Regions from separate parts of the Pseudomonas sp. 22526 genome, predicted to be linked through region 2. Evidence: predicted binding sites of a transcription regulator. Region 2 holds the regulator's gene; each other region holds the start of a gene.
What was found. Region 2 encodes sigma-54, which starts transcription at its own class of promoters, with help from an activator protein. Its sites were predicted from a motif close to ANTGGCATNNANNTTGCTNT; they were not measured.

Region 1 (10,423 bases), on a different contig from region 2:
CTGGCGTTCTTCGGGCTGCAGCTGGAATGCCGCCTGCGGGCTCTCGCCATGACCCAGCTCGACGGTCGCGGCAGCGAACAGGTCGTGGCGTTCGTCATAACGCAATGAGGTGATGTCGTAGGTGCCAGGGCGCAGATGGCCGAACTTGGCGACGAAGGCCGGCAGGGTCCGGGCGTCGGCGCAGACCTGGGCGTATTCGCGGGTCAGTTCGGTGGTGACGGTGTGGATCGACTGTTTCCAGGCCAGCAGGCGCTCGTTGCTCAGGGCGCCGCGGCGGCAGGCCGAGCGCAGCAGGGCTTCGGCGATGAATGCGTGCCGGGCGAGCATGGCGAACGGCAGCGTGCCTTGCTCGCGGCAGTCCAGCAGCAGGCGGTGGATGCTGTCGAGGTCGGCCGGCAGGGTATCGAGACGGCGGCTTTGCTGCTGGCGCTCGTGAGCGCGCACCTGATCCAGCAAGGGCAGCAGGGCGCCGGTGCCGTCACCACTCAGCGCCCGCAGTGTCAGTTGGTCGAGGGCCGAGCGATAGGCCCGTTGTTCGGCGGCGCTGAGGCTGTCGCCATAACGCTCGGCGAAGTCGGCGTCGAAGGTGAAGTCCAGGCAGGTCTGGACGACTTCGAACTCGACCTTGTCGTGCCATTGCGGGTGGGTCAGCAGGCGCTGCAGCCAGGCGTTGACCAGCCTAGTGCACAACCCCGGCTCCAGTCCCGCCGGCAGGAATGAGTTGAAGCTGCAGCGCACATCGATATACGGGTGATGGCCGAGCATCACCATCAGGGCCTGGTGCCGCGGGTGGTGATAGCCCATCAGGGCGCGGGCTTCGCGCCAGGTCGAATCCGTCACCAGGCGCCGATACAGCGAGGCTGCCAGCGGGCGTGGGGTGGTGCCGATGATTTCCGCCGGATTCCAGTCGGGCATCACCCCCAGCAGGGTGCTGTCGCCATACAGGCCGGCCTGGGGCGCCAGGCGTTTGGCCAGGAAGCGCTGGATGTGCTCGAGCTGGCGCGCCACCCGCCGTTCGGTGACCGGGTGCCAGGTGTTGCACAGGGTGATGCGCCGTACCTGCAACACATACACCTGCTGGTGGCGGTCGACGGCGAATTCGATGTCCAGCGGCACGTTGCCACAGAGCAGTTCCAGCTCCCGGCAGGCATCGATCACCGCCTGCAGGCGTGGCGAGCGCAGCTGGGCGCTCTCGGTGTCGCGGTAGACCAGCACGGTTTTCTGGATGCCCTGGCCGCCGGTGATGGTATCGGTCAGGCCGCTCTCATCGTCGTAGTTCACCACGTAATAAGGGGCGCCATGCTCCAGGTCGTGGGTCATCACCACGCCGCTCATCTGGATCGAGGTCAGCATCGGCTGGATCAGGACCTGGTTGTCCTCGCAGCAGTGCTCGGCAAAGGACGCGATCACCTGTTCGATGGCGACGCTCAAGGCCCGAGGGTCGGTGACGCTGACATTCAGGCAACTGGTGAACTGGCCGGCCATCGAACTGTTGAAGCCGTCTTCGTTCTGCGCGCTGCTGCGCACGATCACGAAAAAGCCGCCATGTTCCAGCCGGGCAATGTTCTGCAGCACGTCATCGGGATCATCCCGCCATTGCCGGGCGGTGAAGAAGTACAGCGGCAGGATCTGCGAGCGGGTGACCCGCGGCTGCAGGCGCTCCAGGGTTTCGGACTTGGTCCCGAAACGAACGATGTTTTCGGCAGCCCGATTCATGGCGTGTCCTCGTGCTTGTCCACCGCCAGCAGGGCCAGGTGTTTGAGCAGCGGGTGAATGATGAAGTAGGGCGGCTTTTCGGTCTCGGCCGGCAGGGGCCGCAGGGCTTGTGCGCCTTCGCGTCGCCAGTGGCTGAGGACTTCCACCAGCAGGTCGGCGCGGATCGCATTGTCATACAGATAGTCGACGTCCATGCCTGGCGGGGGCAGGGGATAGGCCTTGCGCGCCAGCACCGGGCCGGTGTCGATCTGCTCATCGAGCAGCAGGGCGCTGGCGGCGCATTCGCGCTGTTCGATGATCTGGTAGTAGAGGGTGGTGCTGCCGCGATAGTCCGGCAGCCAGCCGGAGTGGATATGCAGCACCGGGTAGCGACTCAGCAGGGCCGCCGGCACCAGTTGCCCGCCGTAGCCGGAGTAGACCACCAGGTCCGGCGCCTGGCGGGCGATAAGCGCGAGCAGTTGCGGGTCGTCGAGAGTTTGGGCCGGGCACACCTCGTGGGGCCAGTCCAGGGCGGCCAGGCAGGTGTCGAGGTCCTGGCTCAGGTCCGGGCAGAACAGCCCGGCGAGTGGCTGTACCTGCAACTCGCGAGTGGTTTGCAACGCGCCGCCGCCCTGGCCGTAGACAATCACCGCTTCAGGTTCGATACCGGCGGCCGCCAAGCCTTGCAGGTAGGCGACCGAGCGCGCGGTGCGGGCGCAGAGGATCAGCAGGCGCGCGCGACTCATAGGCCGGCCTCCCGGGCGACGGTGGCCAACACCTGTTGTTCCTGGGTCAACAGCCAGGCCAGGTAGGCACCCTGGTCCGGGTCGAGGCGGCCCTGCTGCGACACCAGGGTATCCGTCAACTTGAGCAGGCCACTGAGGTAATAGGCCGCACCGCTCGCCTGCCAGCCGTGCAGCATGCACTCGGCCAGCAACAGGTAAGGCGGTACGGACCCATAGCCGCCATGGGGCAGCGGACGGTGCGGAGCCTCGGCTTCGTAGCCGGCATACAGGCGTTTGTTCACTTCGAATTTCTTCAGCAGGCGCGGCAGCCAGTAGGCCGCCAGCGGGCCGGAGACGCCAGCGCCCGCGCGCATTTCCAGGCACAGATGGCCCAGCAGCGCCGTGCTGTCCTCGGCGTGCGCCGGGCCTTGTGGATGCAGCGTGGGCAAGGCCGGCGCCGGCAGGTGGGCGCATGCGGCCAGGCGCGAGGCGCGCCAGGCGTCGACGAAAGCTTCGCCCTGGAAGCTGCTGTAGCGGTAGGTCTGCGGGTTTTCCAGCAGATCCCCGTCGCTGTAGGCGTAGTTCAGCATGATGGTGGATACCCACAGAGCTGGCGAATGCGTTCCACATAGCCCGGGATGTCGTCTGGCTCGTGACGGTTGTGCAGCACCAGGTCCGGGCGTTGCGGCGGTGGATACTCGATGTCCACGCCCACCACGTTGCTCTGTTCGCCCCGCAGGGCGGACTGATACAGCCCCTTGTTGTCACGGCTGATCAGGGTGCTCAGCGGCACATCGACGAACACTTCCCGGTAGCTGGAGAAACGCTGGCGGTTGTCGTCGCTGATGTCCTGGAACATCGACAGGATGCAGCAGACCACATCGATGCCCTGGCTATCGAGCCAGCCGCACAGGGCCTGGATCCGTTCGGCGTTGACCCGGCGTCCGGCGACGCTGTAGGCGTCCGCCCGCTGGTCATGGCGAAACAGCGCGCGAATCTCGTCGCCGTCGACGAACACAGTCTGCGGCCGCTGCGCTTTCAGGCTGGCATACAGGGCCCGGCCAATCGTGGTTTTGCCCGCTCCTGACATGCCGACCAGCCAGATCACCATGGCTTCACCCCTGCTTGAGTATGTTTTCGATGTTGCCCAGCGCCAGTACCGCCAGCTCCGCCGAGAAACCATAGCTGGGGGCGAAGTAATGGCGACGCAGGCGCTGACGGACTGCGGCCTGCTGCTGCCAGAGGCTCTCGTCCCCCAGCAGGTCGGCCAGTTGCCAGCGCGCCTCGGGGTCGAGGTTGACGATGTCGTTGCGCAGCAGCACATCGGGCGATTCCTCGCCGGTCAGCGCATCCTGCTCGGCGTCCGGCACGTTCAACAGCAGCAGATTCTTGTCCAGGTACAGGGCGCCGAATGCGGTTCCGCCGTAGTCCGAAACCACATAGTCGGCGCAACGGAACAGGGTGAGGTTGTCGTAGACGCGGGTAATCACCGCGGTGAACGGGTATTGCTCGAGCAGTTTCAGCGCCTCGGGATCGGCATTGGCCGACAGCGGGTGGGTCTTGACGATGACGTTGTAGCGATCGCACAACCCGGCCATGGCGTCGGCGAAGCGGCTGATCGACGACAGTTCCAGCCAGGTCGGCAGCCACAGCACGGTCTTTTTCGTCGGATCCAGGCCCAGGTCCGCCGGATGCTGGCCTTGCAGCGAGGTTTCGCGGAAGTAGGCGTCGTAGCGCGGGTAACCCATCTGGAAAGTCACGGCATCGCAGCACTCGCGCAAGCGCTCGGCCTGCCAGGGGCCGAAGCACAGAATCAGGTCGTAGTGCCGGTTCCAGCTGGAAAAGTTGTGTTTGTACTTGCCCAGGGCGTACATGAAGCGCACCTGCCGATGGCCCAGCGCCTTGATCATCGGCTGGGAGCCGTGGTCGTACATGCTGTGGTTGGAGACCACCACGTCATAGCGGTGGTTGGCCTTGATCACATCCAGGCTGCCGTGGCAGCTGTAACCCAGGCCACCGATCAGTTCGCGGCTTTGCGCGCGCTCTTCATGGGTGCCATGCAGGACCACATCGAAAGCGTCGGCCCCGAGCAGGCTCCAGACCGCCTGATAGTGATTGAACATCTCGGCGGTATGGACGAAGAAGGCCAAGCGGCTGAAGGGTTTTGGCGCGGTCATAGGGCTACCTGGTGCAATAAGTCGAGGCAAGCGTTCGCGTTGCTTGGCGGTGTTGCGGGGCATGGCTCGCCCAGGGGGGCCAGGATCGCAAACGCTGGACATGTTATCGGCGGAGCAGGGGGGAAATGAACGGGCGGGGCGGAAAATCTTTGCTGGCAGGGCTCGGCTCGACCGATGGCAGGCGTTGCCCGGTCGAGCCTGTGCGCAGGAGCGCGGTCGAGGCGGTTACTGCTCCCTCGGATTGAGCTTGGCTTCCAGCTCGGCCACCTTCGCCTCCAGGCTTTCCAGGCGGGCGCGGGTGCGGGCCAGGACGACCATCTGGCTGTCGAATTCTTCCCGGCTGACCAGGTCCAGCTTGCTGAAGCCGCTTTGCAGCAGGGCCTTGAACTGGCTTTCGATTTCGGCGCGGGGCAGTGGGGTGTCGCCGCTGAACAGACGGGCGGCATGGCCGCTCAGGGCATCGAGGAGGTCTTTGGGCGCGAGCATGGGGAGTGTCCTGAAAACAATGGCGGGCAGTGTATCACGCACTGTCTATAGTCAATCGGGCAGGCGGGGATGCACGCTTTTCGCGCATCGCGCCGGGCAGTGGCGCACCGTTGTTGTGCGTATCCGTGGCGATGATGGCGAAGTGGTTTCCGTGGCGGCGGCCAAGGGACTGAAATCAGTGGGTTTTCACGAGATGGCAAGGTTTCTGCTTAGTCGCTGATGACCCATGCACTGATGCAGTCGCTGTGACGAATGCAGTGCGGCAGGCGGAGCGGGGAAGTGTTTCGTCAGCAGCGGTTAGCTGGCGTCGGTCTGGTCGAGGAAGGCCGACGATGCGTTACAAAGCCAGGCACTGCGCTTAGACTTGAGTCGGGTTTGTTTTCCTGGGGCAAGTCCACCAATTCGGGAGAAAGTTTCATGAAGCTAGTCACTGCCATCATCAAGCCGTTCAAGTTGGACGACGTGCGCGAGTCGCTGTCCGAGATCGGCGTGCAGGGCATTACCGTTACTGAGGTCAAAGGCTTCGGCCGGCAGAAGGGGCACACCGAGCTGTATCGCGGCGCGGAGTACGTAGTCGACTTCCTGCCCAAGGTGAAGATCGACGTCGCCATCGACGACAAGGATCTTGACCGGGTCATCGAGGCGATAACCAAGGCCGCCAACACCGGCAAGATCGGTGACGGCAAGATCTTCGTGGTCAATCTGGAACAGGCTATTCGCATCCGTACCGGCGAAACCGATACCGACGCCATCTAAGCCGCCCCAAACCCAACGCCCCAGGAGAAAACAATATGACTCTGCGTAAAATCGCAGGGCTAGGAGCCCTTTTGTCCCTCGTAATGCCTGGCCTGGCCATGGCGGCAGACGAAGTGGCAGCCCCAGTCCTCAATTCCGGCGACACCGCCTGGATGCTGACCTCGACGGCCCTGGTGCTGTTCATGACCATTCCCGGCCTGGCGCTGTTCTACGGCGGCATGGTGCGCTCGAAAAACATTCTTTCCGTGATGATGCAGTGCTTCGCCATTACCGGTCTGATCAGCATCCTGTGGGTCATTTATGGCTACAGCATCGCGTTCGACACCACCGGCATGGAGCAGGGCGTCGTCAACTTCAATTCCTTCGTCGGCGGCATGGGCAAGGCCTTCCTGGCCGGCGTCACCCCGGCGAGCGTGACCGGCCCGGCGGCGCTGTTCCCCGAAGCGGTGTTCATCACCTTCCAGATGACCTTCGCCATCATCACCCCGGCGCTGATCGTCGGTGCCTTCGCCGAGCGGATGAAGTTCTCCGCCATGCTGATCTTCATGGCCATCTGGTTCACCCTGGTCTATGCGCCGATCGCGCACATGGTCTGGTCCGGCAACGGCGGCCTGATGTGGGACTGGGGCGTACTGGACTTCGCCGGCGGCACCGTGGTGCATATCAACGCCGGTATCGCAGGTCTCGTGGCCTGCCTGGTGCTGGGCAAGCGTAAAGGCTTCCCGACCACCCCGATGGCGCCGCACAACCTGGGTTACACCCTGATGGGCGCGGCCATGCTGTGGATCGGCTGGTTCGGCTTCAACGCCGGTTCCGCCGCCGCCGCCAACGGCACCGCCGGCATGGCGATGCTGGTGACCCAGATCGCCACCGCCGCCGCGGCGCTGGGCTGGATGTTCGCCGAGTGGCTGACCCACGGTAAGCCAAGCGCCCTGGGCATCGCCTCGGGTGTGGTTGCCGGCCTGGTGGCGATCACGCCTGCCGCTGGCACCGTAGGCCCGATGGGCGCCCTGGTGATCGGCCTGGCAGCGGGCGTGGTGTGCTTCTTCTGCGCGACCACCCTGAAACGCAAACTGGGCTACGACGACTCCCTGGACGCCTTCGGCGTGCACGGTATCGGCGGTATCCTCGGCGCGATCCTCACCGGCGTATTCGCCGCGCCATCCCTGGGCGGCTTCGGCACCGTGACCGACATCGCCGCACAAGTGTGGATCCAGTGCAAAGGCGTGGGCTTCACGGTGATCTACACCGCGATCGTGACCTTCATCATCCTCAAGGTGCTGGATGTGGTCATCGGGCTGCGTGTCACCGAGGAAGAAGAGTCGGTCGGCCTCGACCTGGCGCAACATAACGAGCGTGGTTACAACCTGTAATCGCGCCAGAAAAAAGTGCCCGGCTTGCCGGGCATTTTTTTGCCTGCGTTTTGTCATTGCGAGACAGCTGAAAGGTTTTTCCCAGAGCTTGTCAGCCAGTTTGACGAGTGCTTTTTTTTCGGGTCAATGACTTACAGCATTGGAGGAATATTCGACACTTTGTTTTTTCCCAGAGCGCGCTAGAATGCGCGCCGAATGTGCGGAGAACTGTATGTGGCAACAGACTCTGATTACCCTGCGGGCAAGGCCCCGGGGCTTTCATCTGGTAACGGACGAGTTACTCGCCGGCCTGCCTGAACTGAAGGCATGTCGGGTCGGTCTGTTGCATTTGTGGCTGCAGCATACCTCGGCCTCGTTGACCATCAACGAGAATGCCGACCCTGCGGTTCGTCGTGATTTCGAGCGTTTTTTCAACACCCTGGTGCCTCAAGGCATGGCCGGGTATGAACATGACGACGAAGGGCCCGATGATCTGCCGGCGCACTTCAAGGCCAGTTTGCTAGGCTGTCAATTGAGCTTGCCGGTATCGGCGGGTCGCTTGGCGTTAGGCAGCTGGCAAGGCGTTTATCTGGGCGAGCATCGCGATCATGGCGGTGCCCGCAAAGTCCTTGCCACCTTGCACGGTGATAAGGCATAAGCCGCTGGTTATCAGTGGATGTTGATTTTTTTCCAGCGGCCTTCGACAGTCGGCTCAGCTGGGCTATAACTAATCTGCTTTTCGCAAGTCATGAGGTAGAACATGAGCGACGATGATCTGGAAAACGACGACCTCGAAGTAGGCGACGAAGACGAAACCGAAGAAGGTCTTGAAGCGGCCGCCGACGATGTGGCGGAAGACGATGGCAGTGATGTTCCTGCCCCGACCGCCAAAGGCAAGGCCAAGGCTGCCGTCTCGGTAGACGAGTTGCCGAGTGTCGAAGCCAAGAACAAAGAGCGTGATGCACTGGCGCGCGCCATGGAGGAGTTCCTGGCCCGTGGCGGTAAAGTGCAGGAAGTCGAGGCCAATGTGGTTGCCGATCCGCCCAAGAAGCCTGATAACAAGTACGGTAGCCGGCCTATCTAAGCGCCCGCCACTTGCTTGCTGAAAAAGCCCGCCGTCGCTGCGGGCTTTTTCATGGGCGCTTGTCGGCGGTCGGAAGGGGATGACACCGCGTTGCGGTGATCGCGAGCAAGCTCGCTCCTGCATGCCGCGACATCCGCTCAGGCGCCGCTGTGCCAGCGCGCCAGCAGTTTCGGCAGCTCGGTCAGGCTGCGGATTTCCGCGTCCGGCAGCCGCTCGGCCTCCCAGACCTTGCCGGCCGGGTTGAACCAGATGGCCCGCAAGCCGGCCTGCTGCGCCCCGGCGATGTCGTCGCCCGGGTGGTCGCCGATGTGCACGGCGGTATCCGGCGTCGCCTCGCCCCGTTGCAGGGCCTCGTGAAACAGCCGTGAATCGGGCTTGGCGATGCCTATGTCTTCGGCGCACAGGGCGAACTTGAAGTAATCCGCCAGCCCCAGGCGGCGCACATCGGCGTTGCCGTTGGTGACCACGCCCAGCGCGAAGTGGTTGGCCAGCGCTTCCAGGGTCGGCTGCACTTCGGGAAAGATATCCAGCTGATGCCGGGCATGCAGGAACACTTCAAAGCCCTGGTCGGCCAGGGCATTGGCCTGGCCCTGGTCGTAGCCGGCTTCCTCCAGCGCATGAAACAGGACCCGGCGGCGCAGGGCGCTGATGCGGTACTTGAGCCCCGGTTCGTTGTTCAGCACCCGCTCCCGGATGGCCCAGAGATGCTCCACCGGTACGCCGCCCAGTTGCGGGGCGTGGTCGGTCAGCCACTGGCGCAGCACGGCTTCGGCGCTGACGATCACGGGCGCGGTATCCCACAGCGTGTCGTCGAGGTCGAAGGTGATCAGCTTGATCGTCATTACTCACCGCCTTTGTTGCGTTTGGCCCGTGGGTGGGCGCTGTCGTAGACCGCTGCCAGGTGCTGGAAGTCCAGGTGGGTATAGATCTGCGTGGTCTTGATATCCGAGTGCCCCAGCAGTTCCTGTACGGCGCGCAGGTCCTGGGAGGATTCCAGCATGTGGCTGGCGAAGGAGTGTCGCAGCATGTGCGGGTGCAGGTTCTGCCCCAGTTCGCGCTCGCCGGCGGCCTTGACCCGCAGCTGGATCGCCCGTGGGCCCAGGCGCCGGCCCTGCTGGCTGACGAATACCGCATCGTCCGGCGGATTGCTCAGCGCCCGCAGCGGCAGCCACAGCTGCAACGCCTCGCGGGCCTTCTTGCCGACCGGCAGGACCCGGGTCTTGCTGCCTTTGCCGTGGACTTGCACCAGGCCATCGGCCAGGTCCAGCTGTTCGAGGTCGAGGCTGGTCAGCTCCGACAGGCGCAGCCCGGAGGAATAGAACAGTTCGAGAATCGCCTGGTCGCGGTGCGCGAGGAAATCGTCCTCCACCGCGCCATCGAGCAGTTGCAGCGCACGATCGGTGTCCAGGGTCTTGGGCAGGCGGCGCTCGCCCTTGGGCGGCGCCAGGCCGTTGGCCGGGTCGTGATTGCACAGGCCTTCGCGGTTCAGATAGTGATACAGGCCGCGCACGGCGGAGAGCAGGCGCGCCAGGCTGCGGGAGGATTGGCCCTGCTGGTGCAGGCGCGCAATCATGCTGCGCAGGCCCTGGATGTCCAGGTCGGACCAGCTGGAAACCTGCTGCTTGGCGCAGAAAGCCAGCACTTTTTCCAGGTCGCGGCGATAGGCCTGCAGCGTATGGGGCGACACTTGGCGCTCACTGCGCAGGTGCTCGCAGTAGGCGTCCAATTGTCGTTCCATGGTCAGCGAACCGAGCGTAGCGAGTGAGTGAAGCGCGGCAGCACGCGGCCCATGACTTCGGCGATGTAGCTGAGGAACAGCGTCCCCACCGAGCTTTTGTAGTGCTGCGGGTCGCGGCTGGCGATGGCCAGCACGCCGTGAATGCCCTGATGGGCGATGGCGACCACGGCGCTCGAGCCGATCTGCTGGCGCTGTTCTTCGCCGAACAGGAAGTCCAGCTCATGCTCGCGCAGGCTACCGCTGACGCTCTTGCCTTCAGTCAGCAAGCCGCCGATGGCGGTCTGGGCCTCGGCGGCGGTGACCCAGCGGCCTACCGGCATGGCGCTGTCGCTGAACAGGATCAGGCTCACGAACGGCACCTGGAAGTCCTGGCGCAGGCTGTCTTCGACGCTCATCACCACGTCTTCCAG
Region 2 (10,423 bases):
CGGAATCCATCAATTCGTCGGGCGTGCCCTGCCCCAGCACCTGGCCATCGCCCACCACATAGATGTAGTCGGCGATGCTCGCGGTTTCCGCCAGATCATGGGAAACCACGATGCTGGTGATACCCAACGCGTCGTTGAGCAGGCGGATCAGGCGCACCAGCACGCCCATGGCGATCGGGTCCTGGCCTACGAACGGCTCGTCGTACATGAGGATCTGCGGGTCCAGGGCGATGGCCCGGGCCAGGGCCACACGACGCTTCATGCCGCCGGACAGCTCGTCGGGCATCAGGTCGATGGCACCGCGCAACCCGACCGCCTGCAACTTGAGCAGGACGATATCGCGGATCATTTCATCCGGCAGCTGGGTATGAACGCGCAGCGGAAAGGCGACGTTCTCGAACACATCGAGATCGGTGAACAGCGCGCCGCTCTGAAACAGCACGCCCATCTGCTTGCGGGCGTCGAACAGATCGCCGCGCGACAACTTGGGCAGGTTCTGGCCGTTGACCCAGACTTCACCGCTGCTGGGGCGCAACTGCGCGCCCATCAACCGCAGGAGCGTGGTCTTGCCGCAACCGGAAGGCCCCATGATGCCGGTGACCTTGCCCCGTGGAATACGGATATCGACATTATTGAAGATGCTGCGCGCACCGCGCTTGAAGGACAGTCCCTTCAGCTCGACCGCGTAGGCGTTATCGGCACTCATCTAAACTCCTTGCGATGCAGCCTCTCACTCGGACGCTTGGCTCCCTGCCGGGAGTACATGCACCCAGGGCAGGCCGAACTGGCGGCGAACTATATCACTGCTGATACGGAGCCCCCAAGGCCGAAGCCATCCGTGTTCAGGTTCACGACAGGCTAAAACGGGCTTTACAGGGCAATTCCAGCCTATGGAAGGACAAAGGCTGACGAACTTGCGTGAGGGAATCGATCATTACCGCTATAATCGCCGCCTTTTCATCAGGCTATACGATTTCTGACATGAGCCAATCCAGCGACCTGATTCAATCGGCACAACGCACCATCCGCCTCGAGATAGAAGCCGTACAAGGCTTGCTGCCACATATCGACGCAGATTTCGTACGCGCTTGCGAGATGATTCTGGCCAGCAAAGGCCGCGTAGTCGTGGTCGGCATGGGCAAGTCCGGGCATATCGGCAACAAGATCGCCGCCACCCTGGCCAGCACCGGCACCACCGCGTTTTTTGTCCATCCGGCCGAAGCCAGCCATGGCGACATGGGCATGATTACCCGGGACGACGTGATCCTGGCCCTGTCCAACTCCGGCTCGACCAATGAAATCGTGACCCTGTTGCCGCTGATCAAGCGCCTGGGCATCCAGTTGATCAGCATCACCGGCAACCCTGATTCACCGCTGGCCAAGGCCGCCGAGGTCAACCTCAACGTCCAGGTCGAGCAAGAGGCCTGCCCGCTGAACCTGGCCCCGACCTCCTCGACTACCGCCGCCCTGGTCATGGGCGACGCCCTGGCCGTGGCGCTGCTGGAAGCCCGCGGTTTCACCGCCGAAGACTTCGCCTTCTCCCATCCGGGCGGCGCGCTGGGCCGGCGCCTGCTGCTGAAGGTCGAGAACGTCATGCATGCCGGCGAACAGCTGCCACAGGTCCAGCGTGGCACCCTGCTCAAGGATGCCTTGATGGAAATGACCCGCAAGGGCCTGGGCATGACCGTCATTGTCGAGGCCGACGGGCGCCTGGCCGGGGTCTTCACCGACGGCGACCTGCGCCGCACCCTGGACCGCACCATCGATATTCACCACACCACCATCGATGAAGTCATGACCCTTCACGGCAAGACCGCCCGCGCCGAAATGCTGGCGGCCGAAGCCCTGAAAATCATGGAAGACAATCGAATCAACGCACTGGTCGTGGTGGACAAGGACGATCGCCCGATCGGCGCCTTCAACCTGTCCGACCTGCTGCGCGCGGGAGTCATGTAATGAGCACGGATCTGCTGCAACGCGGCAAGAACATCAAGCTGGCGGTATTCGACGTCGACGGCGTACTGACCGACGGTCGCCTGTACTTCCTCGAAGACGGCAGCGAGTTCAAGACCTTCAACACCCTCGATGGCCAGGGCATCAAGATGCTGATGGCCGCGGGCGTACAGACGGCAATCATCAGCGGACGCAAGACGCCGGTGGTCGAGCGCCGGGCGAAGAACCTGGGGATACCCCATCTGTTTCAGGGCCGCGAGGACAAACTGGTGGTGCTGGACGGGCTTCTTGCCCAACTGGGCCTAAGCTATGAACAGGTCGCCTACCTGGGCGACGACCTGCCGGACCTGCCGGTGATCCGCCGGGTCGGCCTGGGCATGGCCGTCGCCAATGCCGCCAGTTTTGTCCGCGAACACGCCCATGGCGTCACCCAGGCCCGTGGCGGCGAAGGTGCCGCCCGCGAGTTCTGCGAGCTGATCCTGCGCGCCCAAGGCAGCCTTGAAGCGGCCCACGCCGCCTACTTATAGAGCCTCCCATGCTGAGCAAAAAGATTCGCAACATCCTGATCTTCGGCATCATCACCGTGCTGTTCCTGGCGGTGGGATACTGGAACATCAGCCCGGAACGCTTCCTCGACAAGCCGGTCGCGCAGGTCGACGAAAGCGCCATCGACTACTACGCCATCAACGCCCGTAGCGTGCAGTACCTGCCCGACGGCAAGCTGCAGTACGAAATGACGTCCGACAAGGTCGAACACCTCAAGGCCAGCGAGGTGACGCTGCTGACCAAGCCGGACCTGCAGATGTATCGCGGCACCGCCTTCCCCTGGCACGTCCAGAGCGAGCACGGCGAAGTCAACCCGGATGGCACCCAGGTCGAGTTGATCGATTCGGTACGGGTTTCCCGCACCGACGAGAAAAATCGCAACCTGCTGATCACCACGACCCGCATGACAGTATTCCCGCAGAAGCAATATGCGCAGACCGATCAAGACGTTAGAATCGACGGCGCCGGCGGCGTGACGACTGGCAAGGGAATGAAAGCGTATTTGAAAGACGGCAGGATGAACCTGCTATCGAACGTAAGAGGACAGTATGAGGCTCGTTAAAACCCTCCCTATTTTGCTCGGTCTGGGCGCAGCACTGGGAAGCGTGAGCGCCTGGGCTCTGCCGAACGATAGCCAGCAACCCATCCGCATCCAGGCCGACGACGCTCAACTGGACGACAAGAATGGCGTAGCCACCTACAGAGGCGACGTGATCATCACCCAGGGCTCGATGAAGGTCACCGGCAATACCGTGACCATCACCCGCACCCAGACCGGTGACATTGACGTGGTGACCTCGGTGGGCAACCTGGCCTACTTCGAACAGATTCAAACCCAGGGCGACACCAAGCCGGTCCAGGGCTACGGCGTGACCATCCAGTACCACGCCGCGCAGAACCGCGTCGTGCTGATCGACCGCGCCAAAGTCGTCGACAAGGATGGCAACATCACCCAGGGCGAGAAAATCGTCTACGACACCAACAAGAAGCTGGCCAGCGCCGGCCGCGCCACCGGCAGCAAGGTCACCGAGTCGCGCCCACGGATCGACATGGTCATCCAGCCGAAAAAGAAAACTGACGAAAAGGCCCAGTAATGGCAACTCTGAAAGCTCAGCACCTGGCCAAGAGCTACAAGAGCCGCCAGGTCGTGCGTGACGTCAGCCTGTCCATCGACAGCGGCCAGATCGTCGGCCTGCTCGGCCCCAACGGCGCCGGCAAGACCACCTGCTTCTACATGATCGTCGGCCTGGTCCAGGCCGATCAGGGACGTATCCTGATCGACGACCTGGATGTCAGCCACCAGCCGATGCACGGCCGCGCCCGCGCCGGGATCGGTTACCTGCCGCAGGAAGCCTCGATCTTCCGCAAGCTCTCGGTGGCCGACAACATCATGGCCATCCTCGAGACCCGCAAGGAGCTCGACAAGGCCGGCCGTCGCCAGGAACTGGAAAGCCTGCTGCAGGAATTCCACATCAACCACATTCGCGACAACCTCGGCATGAGCCTCTCCGGTGGTGAACGTCGCCGCGTGGAAATCGCTCGCGCCCTGGCCACCGCACCCAAGTTCATCCTGCTCGACGAACCCTTCGCCGGCGTGGACCCGATCTCGGTAGGCGACATCAAGCAGATCATTCACCACCTGAAGGCCAAGGGCATCGGCGTGCTCATCACCGACCACAACGTCCGTGAAACCCTGGATATCTGCGAAACCGCCTACATCGTCAACGACGGCCAGCTGATCGCCGAAGGCGACGCCGAAACCATCCTCGCCAACGAGCTGGTCAAGGAAGTTTACCTGGGCCATGAGTTCCGCCTGTAAGCCCTGAGGTGTTTGGCTGGTCGCCAGAGCGCCCGCCCCAATAAAACCCTGCTGTTTTTATTGTTACAGCGCTCTAGGCAAACACTTCAGTTTCAGGCATATAATTTGCTTATGTTTGGCGCTCACGCGCCCTGTAGTGGATGGCGCATGTGCGCCGGCGAATAAGGTGTTAAGCCCCTGCCATGAAACCATCGCTAGTCCTCAGAATGGGCCAGCAGCTGACGATGACACCGCAGCTGCAACAGGCCATCCGCCTGCTCCAATTGTCGACCCTGGACCTGCAACAGGAAATCCAGGAGGCCCTGGAGTCCAACCCGATGCTCGAGCGCCAGGAAGAAGGCGACGACTTCGATAACACCGATCCGCTGGCCGACAACGCCGAGCAGAAACCCAATACCGATATCCAGGAACCCTCCTACCAGGAAACCGCCCCGACGGTGGACAACCTCGAGGACGGCGAATGGAACGAGCGCATTCCCAACGACCTGCCGGTCGACACCGCCTGGGAAGACGTCTACCAGACCAGCGCCAGCAGCCTGCCCAGCAACGATGACGACGAGTGGGACTTCACCACCCGCACCTCGGCCGGCGAAAGCCTGCAGAGCCATCTGCTCTGGCAGTTGAACCTGGCGCCCATGTCCGACACCGATCGCCTGATCGCCGTGACCCTGATCGACTGCATCAACAATCAGGGCTATCTGGATGAAACCCTCGAGGAAATCCTCGAAGCCTTCGATCCGGAGCTGGACATCGAACTCGACGAAATCGAGGCCGTCCTGCACCGCATCCAGCAGTTCGAACCCGCCGGCATCGGCGCCCGCAACCTGGGCGAATGCCTGCTGCTGCAACTGCGCCAGCTGCCCGCCAAGACCCCTTGGCTGACTGAAGCCAAGCGCCTGGTCACCGACTTCATCGACCTGCTCGGCAGCCGCGACTACAGCCAGCTGATGCGGCGCATGAAGCTCAAGGAAGACGAACTGCGCCAGGTCATCGAGCTGGTACAGAGCCTCAACCCACGGCCTGGTTCGCAAATCGAATCCACCGAAGCCGAATACGTGGTCCCCGACGTCATAGTGCGCAAGGACAACGAACGCTGGCTGGTGGAGCTGAACCAGGAGTCCGTGCCGCGCCTGCGCGTCAACCCGCAGTACGCCGGCTTCGTGCGGCGCGCCGACACCAGCGCCGACAACACCTTCATGCGCAATCAGCTGCAGGAGGCCCGCTGGTTCATCAAGAGCCTGCAGAGCCGCAACGAAACCCTGATGAAAGTCGCCACCCAGATCGTCGAGCATCAGCGCGGCTTCCTCGAGTACGGCGATGAGGCGATGAAACCGCTGGTCCTGCATGACATCGCCGAAGCGGTGGGCATGCACGAATCGACGATTTCACGGGTGACCACGCAAAAATTCATGCATACCCCTCGGGGCATTTATGAACTGAAATACTTTTTCTCCAGCCACGTAAGTACCTCCGAAGGCGGTGAATGCTCGTCCACGGCGATCCGCGCGATCATCAAGAAACTGGTCGCCGCGGAAAATCAGAAAAAGCCGTTGAGTGACAGCAAGATCGCTGGTTTACTGGAGGCACAAGGCATTCAGGTAGCCCGTCGTACCGTCGCCAAGTACCGCGAATCCCTGGGGATCGCGCCTTCCAGCGAACGGAAGCGGTTGATGTAGCCGCCGGGCTCGCCACAGCGTTTCAGTGGCAGGTCAATCGACCTGCCGCTTTATGCACTGGCAACGAAGGAGAAGCTGTATGCAAGTCAACATCAGTGGACACCAACTGGAAGTGACCGAACCCCTGCGCGCTTACATCGGCGAAAAACTCGACCGACTGGAGCGGCACTTTGACAAGATTACCAATGTGCAGGTAACGCTGGCCGTCGAAAAACTGAAGCAGAAAATCGAGGCCACGCTGCACATCCATGGTGGGGAAGTCGTCGCCAATGCAGAACATGACGACATGTATGCCGCAATCGACTTGCTCACGGACAAGCTTGACCGCCAACTGAAAAAGCATAAGGAAAAGCAACTCCACCTTCTCCAAGGCACGGGTCGCTAACACTCCCCTCCCATGATCCGACTTGAAAGCATCCTGACCCCCGGCCGTTCCCTGGTGAACGTGCCGGGCGGCAGTAAAAAACGCGCCCTCGAACAAATTGCCAACCTGATCAGCCGCGAAGTGCCTGATCTGGAGATGCAAGATGTCTTCGAAAGCCTGATTGCCCGTGAAAAACTGGGTTCCACCGGTTTTGGCAACGGCATCGCCATTCCACACTGCCGCCTCAAAGGCTGTGAGGCGCCCATCAGTGCCCTGATGCACCTGGACGCTCCCATCGATTTCGACGCCATCGACGGCGCCCCGGTCGACCTGCTGTTCGTACTGCTGGTCCCGGAAGCCGCCACCGATGCGCACCTGGAACTGCTCCGGCAGATTGCCAGCATGCTGGACCGCAAAGAAGTACGCGACAAGCTGCGCAGCGCCAGCAGCAACGAAGCCTTGTACAAGGTTGTCCTGGACGAACAGAACGGTCAGTAATCATGCGCTTGATCATCGTCAGCGGCCGCTCCGGCTCAGGTAAAAGCACCGCCCTCGATGTACTCGAGGACAATGGCTACTACTGCATCGACAACCTGCCGGCCGGGCTGTTGCCCGAACTGGCCGAGCGGGCGCTGATCCATACCGAACTGACGCAGCCACTGGTCGCCGTGTCGATCGACGCCCGCAACCTGCCCAGCCATCTGTCGCGCTTCCCCGAACTGCTCGAGGAAGTGCGCAGCCGGCATATCCAGTGCGATGTGCTGTATCTGGACGCTGACGAAGAAACCCTGCTCAAGCGCTTTTCCGAAACCCGCCGTCGCCACCCCTTGAGCAGCAACAACCGCTCGCTGGCCGAGGCGATCCAAGACGAAAGCCATCTGCTGGGTCCGATTGCCGACCTGGCCGACCTCAAGGTCAACACCACCAACCTGAACCTGTATCAACTGCGCGATACCATCAAGTTGCGCCTGTTGAACCAACCAGAGCCGGGCACTGCCTTTCTGGTGGAGTCCTTCGGGTTCAAGCGGGGCATGCCGGTCGACGCCGACCTGGTGTTCGATGTGCGCTGCCTGCCCAACCCCTATTGGAAGCCCGAGTTACGCGACCAGTCCGGGCTCGACCAGCCGGTCGCCGAATACCTGGCCGCCCAGCCGGATGTCGAGGAAATGTTCCAGGACATCTCCAGCTACCTGCTGAAATGGTTGCCCCGTTTCGCCGCCAGCAACCGCGCCTACGTTACTATTGCCATTGGCTGCACGGGCGGCCATCACCGCTCGGTCTACCTGACCGAACGCCTGGGCCAAGTCCTGCAAAAGTCCCTGAAGAACGTCCAGGTTCGCCACCGCGACCTTAGCTGAAAGGATCTACCCCGCGATGCCTGCTCTGGAAATTGAAATCATCAACAAACTGGGTCTGCATGCCCGTGCCTCGGCAAAGTTCGTCGGCGTGGCCGGCCAGTTTCCTTGCCAGATCCGCGCCGGGAGAACCCCGGAGTCGATGGTCGACGGCAAGAGCATCATGGCAATGATGATGCTGGCCGCCGGCAAGGGCACCAGGATTCATCTGAAGACCGAAGGCGACCAGGAGCAGGAGGCGCTGGAAGCGCTGGTGGCACTGATCAACAACTTCTTCGACGAAGGCGAGTAGGTTCGGCAGGGCAAACCTGCCGAAAGGCACTCAAGCGAGTGCCGTATCCATGACCATCATCAGGCAAAAACCGATACACAAGCCCAGGCTGGCCAGCTTTTCATGACCGTTGCGGCGTGATTCGGGGATCACTTCATGAGTGACCACCAGCAGCATGGCCCCTGCCGCCAATGCCAGTCCCAGCGGCAACAGCATCTCGGCCAGGCTCACCAGCCACGCACAAAGCAACGCGAACACCGGTTCCACCAGGCCTGACGCGGCGCCGATCAGGAACGCCTTGACCCTGGACATGCCGGCGCCAGCCAGCACCAGGGCGATCACCAGGCCTTCGGGCACATCCTGCAAGGCGATCCCCATGGCCAGGCTGTCCGCCTCCGGCATGCCGCCACCCGCGGACACGCCTACGGCCATTCCTTCAGGAATGTTGTGGGCGATGATGGCAAACACAAACAACCAGATACGCGGCGGGATGACCGGGTGCTCAAGGGTGCCCACCAATTTCTCCGGGCAGCCCCCCGACACCTTGCGATCCACCAGAAACAGCCCCAAGGCGCCGAGCATGATGCCGAAGCTGATCAGGCCACTCGAAGCCCAGGGTAATAAACCGAGTTTTTCCGCTGCGGCAATCCCGGGCACGATCAGCGAAAATGCCGTGGCCGCCAGCATCACCCCGGCGCCAAACCCCAGCAGGGTGTCACTCAGCGCCAGCGGCATCTTGCGAATCACCAGCACCGGCACTGCCCCCAGCGCAGTTCCCAGGGCACACACCGCCCCACCCTGCAACGCACGCAACAAGCGCGGCTCCAGGTCCAGCCAGGACAAGCCCTGGGCAACCAGCAATGCAGTACCCGCCAACAGCAACAGCGAACCGAACGCATAACGAAACATCCGTCCGCTGCTGATCGTCAGTGTTTCAGTGCCCATAGTCAGCCTTAGGTCTTTTTTATAGGTGGGGGCTCAAACCAGCGCGGCCTGATAGCGCTGGGCTACTTCAGGCCAATTGATCACGTTGTAGAACGCATTGATGTATTCCGGACGCCGGTTCTGGTAACGCAGGTAATACGCGTGCTCCCACACGTCCAGACCGAGAATCGGGGTATTGCCGTTCATCAACGGGCTGTCCTGATTGCCGCTGCTCTCGACAACCAGGGTCTTTTGCGGGGTCACGCTGAGCCAGGCCCAACCGCTGCCGAAGCGGGTGAGCGCGGCCTTGGTGAAGGCCTCCTTGAAACTCTCGAAACCACCCAACTGCTCGTCGATTGCCTGGCCCAACGCGCCGTCCGGCTTGCCTCCGCCGGTCGGCGCCATCACCGCCCAGAACAACGAATGGTTGGCATGCCCGCCGCCCTGATTGATCACCGCAGCCCGCAGCTTCTCCGGCAACTGCTGGACCCCCGCCACCAGTTTCTCCACCGACCAGTCAGCCCATTCGGTGCCTTCCACGGCCGCGTTGAGGTTGTTGATGTAGGTCTGGTGGTGCTTGGTGTAGTGAATCTCCATGGTCTGCGCATCGATGTGCGGTTCCAGGGCATCGTAGGCGTAGGGCAATGCAGGCAAGGTAAAGGACATATCAATGGGCTCCGTAATGAGGGGCATTCGGGGTCGCGGCGCCGGAAGTCGATTGCGCGACATTGCTCTCCAGCAGGCGGTGGGTACGGGGGTATTCACCGTGCTCACCGATGAAGTTGAGCAACTCGACATAGGTCTTGCTGCTCTGGCGCAGCGCGGCTTCCCGCAGCGCCGGCGCCAGGCGGTTGTCCTGCATGGTCTGCAACAGCCGCTGGTGGATGGCGCAGAGGTATTCCGCGCTCTCCTCCGGCTGGTTCAGGCGCAGGTGCAGGTCCGCCAGGTTGTGATGGGAGATGACACAGGCCGCCACCGCTTCATCGGCATCGCTCCAGCGCTCGAACAACACCTGCGCCAGGGCCAGGGCCTGCAAGTAATACTCACGGGCATCCACCAGGTCGCCCTGCATGAAGAAACGGTTTGCCCTTTCGATCGTGCGTTTCCAGTGCTCCATGGTGAACCTCCAAAGCAATGTCGGGATTTACACGCCGCCCGCGGTGAGTTTTTCCGGATCGAGCAGGATCTCCAGCTGGCTGCGTGACAGATCAGTGTGTTCAAGGGCCACGTCGATCACCGGGCGCCCCTGCTTGTAGGCGGTCTTGGCGATTTCAGCGGCCTTCTGGTAACCGATGATCGGGTTGAGCGCCGTGACCAGGATCGGGTTGCGCGACAGCGCTTCCTTGAGCTTGGGCTCGTTGACCTTGAAGCTGGCAATCGCCTTGTCCGCCAGCAGGCGGCTGGAGTTGGCCAGCAGCTCGATGCTGCTCAACAGGTTCTGCGCAATGATCGGCAGCATGACGTTCAGCTCGAAGTTGCCCGACTGCCCCGCCACCGTGATCGTGGTGTCGTTGC
Region 3 (10,423 bases), on a different contig from region 2:
ACCGGGCTGGGCAAGCAGGGCAAGATCCTCGCCAGCGGCGTGGTCAACCTGCAACCGGTCACCGCCAAGCTGGCAGTGCAAACCAAGGATATCGACCTGCGGGTCGCCCAGTCCTACATCAGCCCGTTCATTCGCCTGGAGCTGCGCAGCGGCATGCTCGGCAGCGACCTGGCAGTGGACCTGAAAAACATCGATCCCCTGACCTTCAGCGTGACCGGCCGCGCCCAGGTCGACCAGCTGCATACCCTGGACACCCTGAAAACCCGCGACTTCGTGAAATGGCAGCAACTGGTGCTCGAAGGCCTGAACTATCAGCACGGCGACAGCCTGACGATCAACAAGGTCAACCTGCTGCAGCCCTATGCGCGCTTCATGATCAACGATGACCGCACCACCAACATCGATGACCTGCTGATCCCGCAACCGGCCGACAGCGCGCCGAAGAGTGCCGCCAAGCCAGCCGCCAAGGAAAAACCCCTGGGCATCCATATCGGCCAGATCGCCATCAACGACGGTTCGGCCAACTTCGCCGACTTCAGCCTGACCCCCAACTTCGCCACGGCCGTCCAGCAGCTCAACGGCCAGATCGGCACCATCGACAGCCGCCAGGCAAAACCGGCCAGCGTCGATATAAAGGGCAAGGTCGATCGTTATGCGCCGGTCACCATCAAGGGCAGCGTGAACCCCTTCGATCCGATGGCCGCGCTGGACATCGCCACCAGTTTCAAACGCGTCGAGCTGACCACCCTGACCCCCTACTCCGGCAAGTTCGCCGGCTACCGTATCCGCAAGGGCCGGCTCAACCTCGACCTGCACTACGTGATCACCAACGGCCAGCTCAAGGCCGAAAACAAAGTGGTGGTCGAACAACTGGAGCTGGGGGAAAAAGTCGACAGCCCGGATGCCGTGAGCCTGCCACTGAAACTGGCGGTCGCCTTGCTCAAGGATGTCGACGGCAAGATATCCATCGAACTGCCGGTGACCGGCGACCTCAACAACCCGCAATTCAGCGTGATGCCGATTGTCTGGCAGACCCTGCGCAACCTGATCGTCAAAGCGGCCGCGGCCCCCTTCAAGCTGATCGGCGGATTGGTCGCGGGCGGCGGCGCGGAAGACCTGGGCAGCGTTTCGTTCGCCCCGGGCTCGAGCGACCTGAACCCGGAAGCGGAAGCGGCGCTGGTCAAGCTGTCCAACGCGCTCAAGGAGCGTCCGGCCCTGCGCCTGGAGATCGAAGGTACCGCCGCGCAGAGCAGCGATGGCCCGCTGATCGCCGAGCAGCGCCTGGAGCGGGAATACCAGTACAACTACTACAAGATGCTCCAGCGTCGCGGCGACAAGGTGCCGGCCCAGGCATCCTTGCTGAAGGTGCCGGAGGGCGAGAAAGGCCCGCTGCTGGAAGGCATCTATCGCACCCGCCTCAAGACCCAGCCACCAGCCGAATGGAAGGATCTGGGCAAGGAAGAGCGCACCGCGAAAATGCGCGAAGGCGTGATCCAGTTCTGGAGCGGCAGCGATGTGCTGTTGCGCCAGCTGGGCCAGGAACGGGCCAGCAGCATCAAGGACTTCCTGGTGGACAAGGGCCAACTGACGGACGACCGGGTGTACTTCATCGACGCCAACCTCGGCCAGGCCGAAAGCGACGGCCGGGTCATTACCCCCATGCACCTGGATGCCGAATAACCACCCTCCCCGCCGCCCCGGAAACGGCTCGGCCCGGCGGTTTTCCCCGCCATGAACAGAACAGGCCCCGACACACTGTGCCGGGGCCTGTTCTGTTTACAAAAGGAGCCACCTCCCTGTGGCCATTCGCATGAACCTTCAAGGAAGCGGTAGATGAACCATCTACCGCCTCTTCTCCCTGTCCAGGAAAGACGCTTGCGGCTTACTCGGTTTTCAGACCGTCAGCCGATACCGCCTTCACGCCTTTGATGTTCTTGGCGATGTTGACGGCGACTTCTTTCTGCGACGCGGTCAGAGCAGTGGTAGAGGACAGGGAAACCACACCCTTGTTGGTTTCGACCTTGATGTCGGTACCAGGAATGCCTTTTTCAGTTACGAGATCCGCTTTGACTTTGGTGGTGATCCAGGTGTCGGAAGTGGCTTCCTTGGCCTTGGTCACTTCACCCGCCGCGAGCACCATTGGCGCCTGAGTAGCTTGAGTGGTCTGGGCAAATGCGACGTTAGCCATGGTCAGGGTCAGAGCGGTAGCAGTTGCAGCAGCGATAGCGAACTTCTTCATACGAGTAACTCCTGTTCTTCTGGAAAACCTGCTCCAGGTCCTGGCAGCAGGGTTACTTAAGTAGATTGCAGGCGTTATGCCAAGTTCATAAAAACAGTAATTACTTAAATATCAACAACTTACAAATAAACCAAAGTATCCGCGATCATGCAAAATGCATGACCGGCGAATAATCTGCATGCAAGTTGCATTTCTCAGTGGCCGAACTAACTTCCTGAATTCTCGATACTTTCCCAAAAGGCGCGGGGGCGCGTGGCGTTTCACGCGCCGAGCATGCGAGAACCGGACTCAGCTGCCGCTGGCGGCGCAGCCTTTGGGGGAGTAATCCGCGGGGACAGTGGTGGTGCAGACCCAGCCATCGGCTGTGCTGCGAGTCAGGGTGAGGCTCTTGTTCAGCACCGGCGCCGGAGCATTGAGGATGGTGCAGCCAATGGTTCCCGCTCCGGTCGAGGCGGAGCCCGCGGCGGTCATGGTGCAGTTCGACGTCGCCGCCTTGCCCCCCACCAGCTCCAGGGTCGGGTCGCTGCCCTGGTTCAGCACGTCCTCGAAGTTGACCTTCAGCGCCGAGGCTTCGGCCAACGCCGCGGTGACCTTGGCCCGCGCCTGGTATTTGGAATACAGCGGCATGGCAAAGGTGGCCAGGATGCCGATGATCGCCACGACGACCAGCAGCTCGATCAAGGTAAAACCTTTCTGATACTTCATCTATCTGCTCCAAGCAGGGGATATCCAAGGGTCTGGGCACTCACCACACAGCCATAGCACAGCCTGTGCCAGCGCCTGCGCCCCCGGGCGAACGGGGTTTCAGCGGCGCGGACCTGCGGCAGTGAGCGCCAGAAGTCGCACTATCTGACACTTTTTGTCAGCCAAGTGCCCTGGGCCGGTCGCCTTGGCGAGCTACGCTGTCACTCGACCATCGATTGCATTCACTACCCGCTCCCGTCCAAGGAACGTATCGGGCCATTCAAACTCTATGAGCCGGACGCCGCGCAGCGCGCAGCGGTCCACTCGCTAACGCACGGGGCATTGCCGGCCCTGAGGACATCCATCACTACCCGGGACTCGACACCATGGCGGTCAAAGCAGCAAAAGTCAGTGTTTACCTGTGGGAAGGCACCGACAGGCAAGGCAGCAAACTGCGCGGCGAATTGAGCGGCCATAACCCCTCGCTGATCAGGGCCCAGTTGCGCAAGCAAGGCATCAACCCGGCCAGGGTCAGGAAGAAATCCCGTTCGCTGTTCCAGCGCACGCCGCCGATCAGGGCCCGCGACATCAGCCTGTTCACCCGGCAGCTGGCGACCCTGATCAAGGCCGGCGTGCCGCTGCTGCAATCGTTCGACATCATTGCCGAGGGCTTCGACAACCCGAACATGCGCAAACTGCTGGCCGAGCTGAAACAGGACATCGCCGCCGGCAGCAGCTTCACCACAGCGTTGCGCAAGAGGCCGCGCTACTTCGACGAGCTGTACTGCAGCCTGGTGGATGCCGGCGAACAGGCCGGGGCCCTGGAAACCCTGCTGGAGCGAGTGGCGACCTACAAGGAAAAAAGCGAAAACCTCAAGACCCGAATCCGCAAGGCCATGACCTATCCCCTGGCGGTAATCTGCGTGGCGCTGGTGGTGACGGGGATCCTGCTGGTCAAGGTGGTGCCGCAATTCCAGTCGATGTTCCAAGGCTTCGGCGCGCAACTGCCGGTGTTCACCCAACTGGTCATCGCCCTCTCGGAATTCGTGCAGCACTGGTGGTGGCTGTTGGCGGGCGGTCTGCTGCTCAGCCTGTTCGGCCTGCGCCATGCCCACCGGCACTCACCGCGCTTTCGCCAGTGGCTGGACGTGGCCCTGCTGAAACTGCCGCTGGTGGCGCCGCTGATGTACAAGTCCGCGGTGGCCCGCTACGCCCGCACCTTGTCCACCACCTTCGCCGCCGGAGTACCGCTGGTGGAGGCCTTGGGCTCGGTGGCCGGGGCCACCGGCAATCAGGTGTTCAAGCATGCGGTGAACCGCATCAGGCAGGACGTGGCGACCGGCATGCAGTTGCATTTTTCCATGCGCGCATCCGGCATCTTTCCCGGCATGGCCATCCAGATGACCGCCATCGGCGAAGAGTCCGGGGCCCTGGACGGCATGCTGGAAAAGGTCGCGATCCACTACGAGGAAGAGGTCGATACCCTGGTCGACACCCTGAGCAGTCTCATGGAGCCCGTGATCATGGTAGTTTTGGGCACCCTCGTCGGCGGCCTGGTGGTCGCCATGTACTTACCCATCTTCCAACTCGGTACAGCGATCTGAACATGTCATTGACTGAGGTCCTGGCCAGCTACCCGCTGGTCTTCGTAGCATCGGCGCTGATCCTCGGCCTGATTGTCGGCAGCTTCCTCAACGTGCTGATCTGGCGGCTGCCAAAGATGCTCGAGCGCGACTGGCAGGCCCAGGCCCGTGACATCCTGGGGCTGCCCAGCGAGCCTGCCGGGACGACCTACAACCTGTTGCTCCCGCACTCCCAGTGCCCTCACTGCGCGCACCCGATCCGCCCCTGGGAAAACATCCCAGTGTTCAGCTACCTGCTGCTGCGCGGACGCTGCTCGGCGTGCAAGGCACCGATCGGCCGGCGCTACCCGCTGGTGGAGCTGACCTGCGGCCTGGCCTCGGCGTTCGTGGCCTGGCATTTCGGCTTTGGCTGGCAGGCCGGCTTGATGCTGTTCCTGAGCTGGGGCCTGTTGGCGATGAGCCTGATCGATGCAGATCATCAACTGTTGCCCGACGTGCTGGTACTGCCCCTGTTGTGGCTGGGCCTGATCGTCAATGGCTTCGAGCTGTTCGTCAGCCTCCACGATGCGCTGTGGGGCGCCGTGGCCGGCTACCTGTGCCTGTGGTCGGTATACTGGCTGTTCAAGCTGCTGACCGGCAAGGAAGGCATGGGGCACGGCGATTTCAAGCTGTTGGCCATGTTCGGCGCCTGGGGCGGCTGGCAGATTCTGCCGATGACCCTGCTGCTGGCCTCCCTGACGGGGGCCCTGGCCGGGGTCGCCATGCTGCGCCGCAACCGCGCGCAAATGTCCACGCCTATCCCCTTCGGTCCCTTTCTGGCCATTGCCGGCTGGATTGCCTTGCTCTGGGGTGGTCAAATAACCGGCTCCTATTTGCAGTTTGTCGGTTTCAGATGACCAAGCCTGTTTTCAAACCCTGGATCCTCGGCCTTACCGGCGGTATCGGCAGTGGCAAAAGTGCCGCGGCCCAGCACTTCATCGACCTGGGCATCCATGTGGTGGATGCCGATCACGCCGCCCGCTGGGTAGTGGAACCCGGCCGCCCGGCCCTGGCCCGCATTGCCGAGCATTTCGGCGACAGCGTGCTGCAGGCCGATGGCCAGTTGGACCGCGCCGCGCTGCGCAAGCTGATCTTCGAGGTGCCGCAGCAACGCCTCTGGCTGGAAGCCTTGCTGCATCCCTTGATTGCCGATGAGATCGCCGCGCACCTGGCCCGCGCCGAGTCGCCCTACGCGATTCTGGTGTCACCGCTGCTGATCGAATCCGGGCAATACGCGATGACCCAGCGGATCCTGGTGATCGACGTGCCGCAGCAACTGCAGATCGAGCGGACCCTGCAACGCGACCGGATCAGCGAACAGCAGGTCCAGGCGATTCTCAAGGCCCAGGCGACCCGCGAAGACCGCCTGAGCCATGCCGACGATGTGCTGGTCAACGACCGCGACCTCGCCTGGCTGCACAGCGAGGTCGAACGCCTGCATCACTTTTACCTTACCTTGCATGGAGGCCAGTCATGAGCCAACCCCTGACCGTGGAATGTCCAACCTGCGGTGCGCCCGTGGAATGGACCGCGAGCAACGTCAACCGTCCGTTCTGCTCGGACCGCTGCAAACTGATCGACCTCGGCGCCTGGGCTGCCGAAGAACACAAGATTCCGGTCAGCCCGGATGCCGAGGACGATCTGTTTTCCGAGGAACTACCGCCTCGCGCCCACTAGAGCCTCAAGGCCGCATGAAACCATAATCCTGCGTATCGTCGAGGTTCTCCGCGAGAAACTGCAACTCGTCGGCCAGATCCTCGGCGCTGCGCACCCGCCGACTCTCCTGCACCACCGCGCTGAGCAGGGCGCGCAGGCTCAAGCCTGGTTCGAAACCCTCTTCCTGTGCAGTATCCAGACTCCTGCGTACTTCCTGCCGTGCCCATTCATACACACTCATGACCCTGCTCCCGAACGGTTTTTGCCGAGCATGGGACCGCGCCTGCCGAACGTGTTTGATATGGATCAAGAACGCGGATCGTCGTCCTTCCACGGCGCCGAGAGGTAACGGGTGCGGTTGAAGGTTTCCAGCCATTCGGGGCAGAACACCACCAGGGCGCTGACCACCATGCCGTTGATAAAGGCCTCGGGAAAGATGATCAGCCACAGGTAGCCGACGAAGTCCTCCAGCCATTCCGGCATGGCAAAACGCCCGTCGAACCACAGCAGCCCCAGGCCCACCAGCAGGCACAACAAGGCCGACAGCGCGGCGGCAAAAAAACCGGAACAGAAGATATACACAAAGGGATTACGCGGCTGCGCCCGTTCCACCAGGATCGCGCAGCATTCGGTGACCAGCACCGGCAGCAGGATCAGCAAGGCGCCGTTGATGCCGACCGCCGCCAGGTCCTGGCGACCCAGCGCGACCAACCCCACCTGGGCAATCAGCCCGCCGACGATCGCCAGCGGCCAGTCCAGCAACAGGGTCACCGCCGTCATGCCGATGAAGTGGTAGGACACCCCGGTATCGAAATCCCGGCGCACCAACCACAGCATGAACAACGCGAACACCGTACCGAACAGCAGATGCTGGCGCCGGCTGTCGCTGAACAGCTCGACCCAGGGCGCGCGCCAGGCGGCCCAGAGCAGCACCGGCACATAGATCAGCCAGCCGGCGCCGAGGGTCAGCGGCGACAGCAGCACCGCACTGATCATGGCTGCGCCTGCTCCAGCGCTGCGCGCAGTTCGGCGGCCGTAGCGTACTCCCGTTGAGCGACCAGCCGGCCATCGTCGAGCTGCAGCCACAGGACTTTATCCACAGCCCCGGCGTAACGCGGCGCCACCCGCCCGTCACGGTCGAGCATGATCCGGTAGTCATAATCACGCATCGCCGGAACCGCGAACATCTTGGCGATCACCGCCGGCATGCGCTGGATGTCCGCGACAAATACCGTGTGCCGGGCTTCCAGATAACCCGCAGGCCGATCCTGCAAGGCGGCGTTGACCAGCTTGGCGCCATCCATGCTACGCGCCACCAGCAGGGTCCGGGTCTGCCCGTCGAGGCTGTAGGCCCGGTCGAATTGATCGAGCAAAGTCCAGGGCGCCAGGCGCTCACCGACTTCCACCGCGTGCGCCAGCAATGGCACGCAACCCAGCAACAGCAATGACCAATATCTCACAGCGTCTTCCCCTTCCTTTGGTTAGTTCGGCAGCGTCCAGTCTACACCGCCAGAGCACCTCGCCGGAGGGCTGCGCCAGCCATCAAGAACCCCGCAATCACGGGCCAAAGGGAATAAATCGCCACCGGTTGGACAAGAGCCCCCCCCTGAACAACACTCCATTCATCCGTCACGCCCTCGCTCACGAATGAGCCAACTTCGTGACACATGCCCAGGCTTTCATTCGTCCTGGATGCGTAAAACCGTCAAAAAACCGATGCATAATGCAAAAAAAAGATTAATCTGCCACAATTAGTCAATTAGTTGACCATAAAAGCGGAAAAATAGTATTGTTTGGCCATCATAGGCCGCCAAAAAACAGACTTTTTTGCAGTAAGCCTTAGTTTTTTCAGCCTGCCTCTGTAGTGGCTTTACCCTTATCAGAGCTGGGTTTTACCTGGCAGCGACGGGATTCGATGCTTACAAAATCGATTGATAGCAGGTTTCTGACCCGAACCGGATTCATGGAACTCTTCATTTCGGGAGTGAAACTGACGCACGCCCTGTCTGCCGCCCTGCCTGGAATCCTGCTGCTCCTGAGTCTTGAATCCGCCAGCGCGGATATCTGGCCAACCGTACTTGGCCTGCTGCTGTTCTTTGCCGTGATCACCGTCATCCTGTTCCAGGCCCAGGGGGTCTACTCCGAAGAGTTCTTCAGCAATCGCCTGCGTCTGCGCACGATGCTGGTGGCCTGGACCTCCGCCTTCTGCATCCTGCTGGTCATGTACCAGGGGCTGCACCTGCTACCGGTCTTCAGCCTGCAGGACCTGGCTGTCTGGTTCATCGCCAGCCTCGTGCTGTTTGGCATCGAGCGCCTGTTTCTGCTGCGCCTGTTCCATTCGTGGATGGCCAGGGGCAAATACCTGCAACGCACGGTGATCCTCGGCTTCAGCGAGAGCGCGCTGTTCCTTGCCGAACACATGCAGCGCCACGGCGATATCCGCTCCGGCCTGATAGGTTTCATCGACGATCGCAGCGACCGCGTGCCCAAGGCCTTCTGCGACCTGCCCTTTCTGGGCAACACCCAGAACCTGGAAGAGCTGATCCGTTCCGAGCAGGTCAACCAGGTACTGATCGCCCTGCCCTGGGCCGCGCACGCGCGCATCGGCGAGCTGGTGCACCGGCTGCGGCAGTTGTCGGTGAATGTCGCCCTGGTGCCCGACATCACCACCCTGCGCTTCGGCCACAACCGCATGACCGATGTCGGCGGCATCCTGATGTTCAACACCTCGGAGCTGCCATTGCGCGGCTGGGCGCCGCTGATCAAGCGCTGCGAGGACATAGTGCTCGCCCTGCTGGGCCTGGTCCTGTTGTCCCCTGTGCTGCTGGCCACCGCCGTGGCGGTGAAACTCGACTCCAAGGGCCCCGTGCTGTTCCGGCAAAAGCGCTACGGCTACAACGACCGGCTGATCCGCGTGTTCAAGTTCCGCTCTATGTATGTCGAGCAGGCGGACCTCAATGCCGAACGACAGACCACCCGGGAAGACCCGCGGATCACCCGGGTCGGACGCTTCATTCGCAAAACCAGCATCGATGAACTGCCCCAGCTGTTCAATGTGCTGATGGGCAACATGTCGATTGTCGGGCCTCGCCCACATGCCACCGCCACCAAGGCGGCGGGAGTGCCGTTCGAACAGGCGGTGCGCGAATACAGCTCGCGCCATCGGGTCAAGCCCGGTATCACCGGCTGGGCGCAGATCAATGGCTACCGGGGAGAAACCGACACCCTGCAGAAAATCCAGAAACGAGTGGAGTACGACCTCGATTACATCTCCAAGTGGTCGGTCTGGCTGGATCTGTACATCGTTTTCATGACGGTTCCGGCCGTCCTCTCGACGAAGGAAGTCTACTGATGAGCGCATTCACTGGATTGATCCCTTGCATTATTTCCGGCGGCTCGGGCTCGCGCCTGTGGCCCGTCTCTCGGCAGAACATGCCCAAGCCATTCATACGCATGCGCGATGGACAGAGCCTGCTGCAAAAGACCTTCGTCCGCGCCAGCAACCTGCCGGACGTCAGCTGCGTGGTCACGGTGACCAACCGCGACCTGCTGTTCCGCTCGCTGGACGAGTACCGCAGCGTCAATCGGGGCAAGCTGGACCTCGACCTGTTGCTCGAGCCGTTCGGGCGCAATACCGCGGTGGCCATCGCCGTGGCGGCCCTGCATGTGCGCGAGCACTGGGGCGACGAGGCGCAGTTGCTGATCCTTCCGGCCGACCACCTGATCCTCGACCAGAACGCCTTCGCCACCGCCGTGGGCAAGGCGCGCAGCCTCGCCGAAGCAGGTTATCTGGCGACCTTCGGCATCCAGCCCGACAAACCCGAGACCGGTTTCGGCTACATCGAACAGGGCCCGGCGCTGAAGGAGGGGTTCCTGGTCGCGCGCTTCGTCGAAAAACCCAACCTGGTCACCGCCCAGGCCTACGTCGACAGCGGCGACTACCTGTGGAACGCCGGGATGTTCTGCTTCCGCACCGATACCCTGCTGCAAGAGCTGACCCTGCACGCTCCCGAGGTGCTGAGCGCCGCCCAGGCCTGCCTGGAGCAAGGCATGACCCTGGACAACAAGCACTGCCGCCAGCGTGAACTCGACGCCGACAGTCTGGCCCGCGCCCCGGACGTTTCGATCGACGTGGCCCTGATGGAACGCTCCGAGCGGGTCGCCGTGGTGCCCTGCGACCTGGGCTGGAGCGACATCGGTTCCTGGGATGCGCTGCGCCAGC

Region 1: glnK (P-II family nitrogen regulator) is a predicted target of sigma-54. The motif match lies at 5,276-5,295, and genes of this name have one in related genera.
Region 3: ACTJKT_RS24990 (pilin) is a predicted target of sigma-54. The motif match lies at 2,998-3,017, and genes of this name have one in related genera.

What each region holds. Positions count from the first base shown of each region.
Region 1 covers NZ_JBQENK010000009.1:192,203-202,625, reverse strand. Annotated here, with positions in the region: gene ACTJKT_RS15985 (PEP/pyruvate-binding domain-containing protein) at 1-1,716, opposite strand, end outside; gene ACTJKT_RS15980 (formyltransferase family protein) at 1,713-2,441, opposite strand; gene ACTJKT_RS15975 (hypothetical protein) at 2,438-3,010, opposite strand; gene ACTJKT_RS15970 (adenylyl-sulfate kinase) at 3,004-3,531, opposite strand; gene ACTJKT_RS15965 (CDP-glycerol glycerophosphotransferase family protein) at 3,536-4,597, opposite strand; gene ACTJKT_RS15960 (accessory factor UbiK family protein) at 4,823-5,083, opposite strand; gene glnK (P-II family nitrogen regulator) at 5,501-5,839, shown strand; gene ACTJKT_RS15950 (ammonium transporter) at 5,875-7,212, shown strand; gene ACTJKT_RS15945 (secondary thiamine-phosphate synthase enzyme YjbQ) at 7,424-7,849, shown strand; gene sutA (transcriptional regulator SutA) at 7,952-8,275, shown strand; gene ACTJKT_RS15935 (HAD family hydrolase) at 8,413-9,117, opposite strand; gene xerC (tyrosine recombinase XerC) at 9,117-10,013, opposite strand; gene ACTJKT_RS15925 (DUF484 family protein) at 10,016-10,423, opposite strand, start outside.
Region 2 covers NZ_JBQENK010000002.1:347,408-357,830, forward strand. Annotated here, with positions in the region: gene ACTJKT_RS03985 (ATP-binding cassette domain-containing protein) at 1-706, opposite strand, end outside; gene ACTJKT_RS03990 (KpsF/GutQ family sugar-phosphate isomerase) at 982-1,956, shown strand; gene ACTJKT_RS03995 (KdsC family phosphatase) at 1,956-2,480, shown strand; gene lptC (LPS export ABC transporter periplasmic protein LptC) at 2,489-3,061, shown strand; gene lptA (lipopolysaccharide transport periplasmic protein LptA) at 3,048-3,593, shown strand; gene lptB (LPS export ABC transporter ATP-binding protein) at 3,593-4,318, shown strand; gene ACTJKT_RS04015 (RNA polymerase factor sigma-54) at 4,501-5,994, shown strand; gene hpf (ribosome hibernation-promoting factor, HPF/YfiA family) at 6,074-6,379, shown strand; gene ptsN (PTS IIA-like nitrogen regulatory protein PtsN) at 6,392-6,856, shown strand; gene rapZ (RNase adapter RapZ) at 6,859-7,716, shown strand; gene ACTJKT_RS04035 (HPr family phosphocarrier protein) at 7,733-8,005, shown strand; gene ACTJKT_RS04040 (ZIP family metal transporter) at 8,036-8,929, opposite strand; gene ACTJKT_RS04045 (superoxide dismutase) at 8,963-9,574, opposite strand; gene ACTJKT_RS04050 (hypothetical protein) at 9,576-10,025, opposite strand; gene ACTJKT_RS04055 (class II fumarate hydratase) at 10,053-10,423, opposite strand, start outside.
Region 3 covers NZ_JBQENK010000019.1:123,791-134,213, reverse strand. Annotated here, with positions in the region: gene ACTJKT_RS25000 (DUF748 domain-containing protein) at 1-1,680, shown strand, start outside; gene ACTJKT_RS24995 (BON domain-containing protein) at 1,883-2,239, opposite strand; gene ACTJKT_RS24990 (pilin) at 2,528-2,944, opposite strand; gene ACTJKT_RS24985 (type II secretion system F family protein) at 3,310-4,527, shown strand; gene ACTJKT_RS24980 (prepilin peptidase) at 4,530-5,402, shown strand; gene coaE (dephospho-CoA kinase) at 5,399-6,022, shown strand; gene yacG (DNA gyrase inhibitor YacG) at 6,019-6,222, shown strand; gene ACTJKT_RS24965 (hypothetical protein) at 6,227-6,442, opposite strand; gene ACTJKT_RS24960 (energy-coupling factor ABC transporter permease) at 6,508-7,197, opposite strand; gene ACTJKT_RS24955 (FAD/FMN-containing dehydrogenase) at 7,194-7,661, opposite strand; gene ACTJKT_RS24950 (undecaprenyl-phosphate glucose phosphotransferase) at 8,117-9,553, shown strand; gene ACTJKT_RS24945 (mannose-1-phosphate guanylyltransferase/mannose-6-phosphate isomerase) at 9,553-10,423, shown strand, end outside.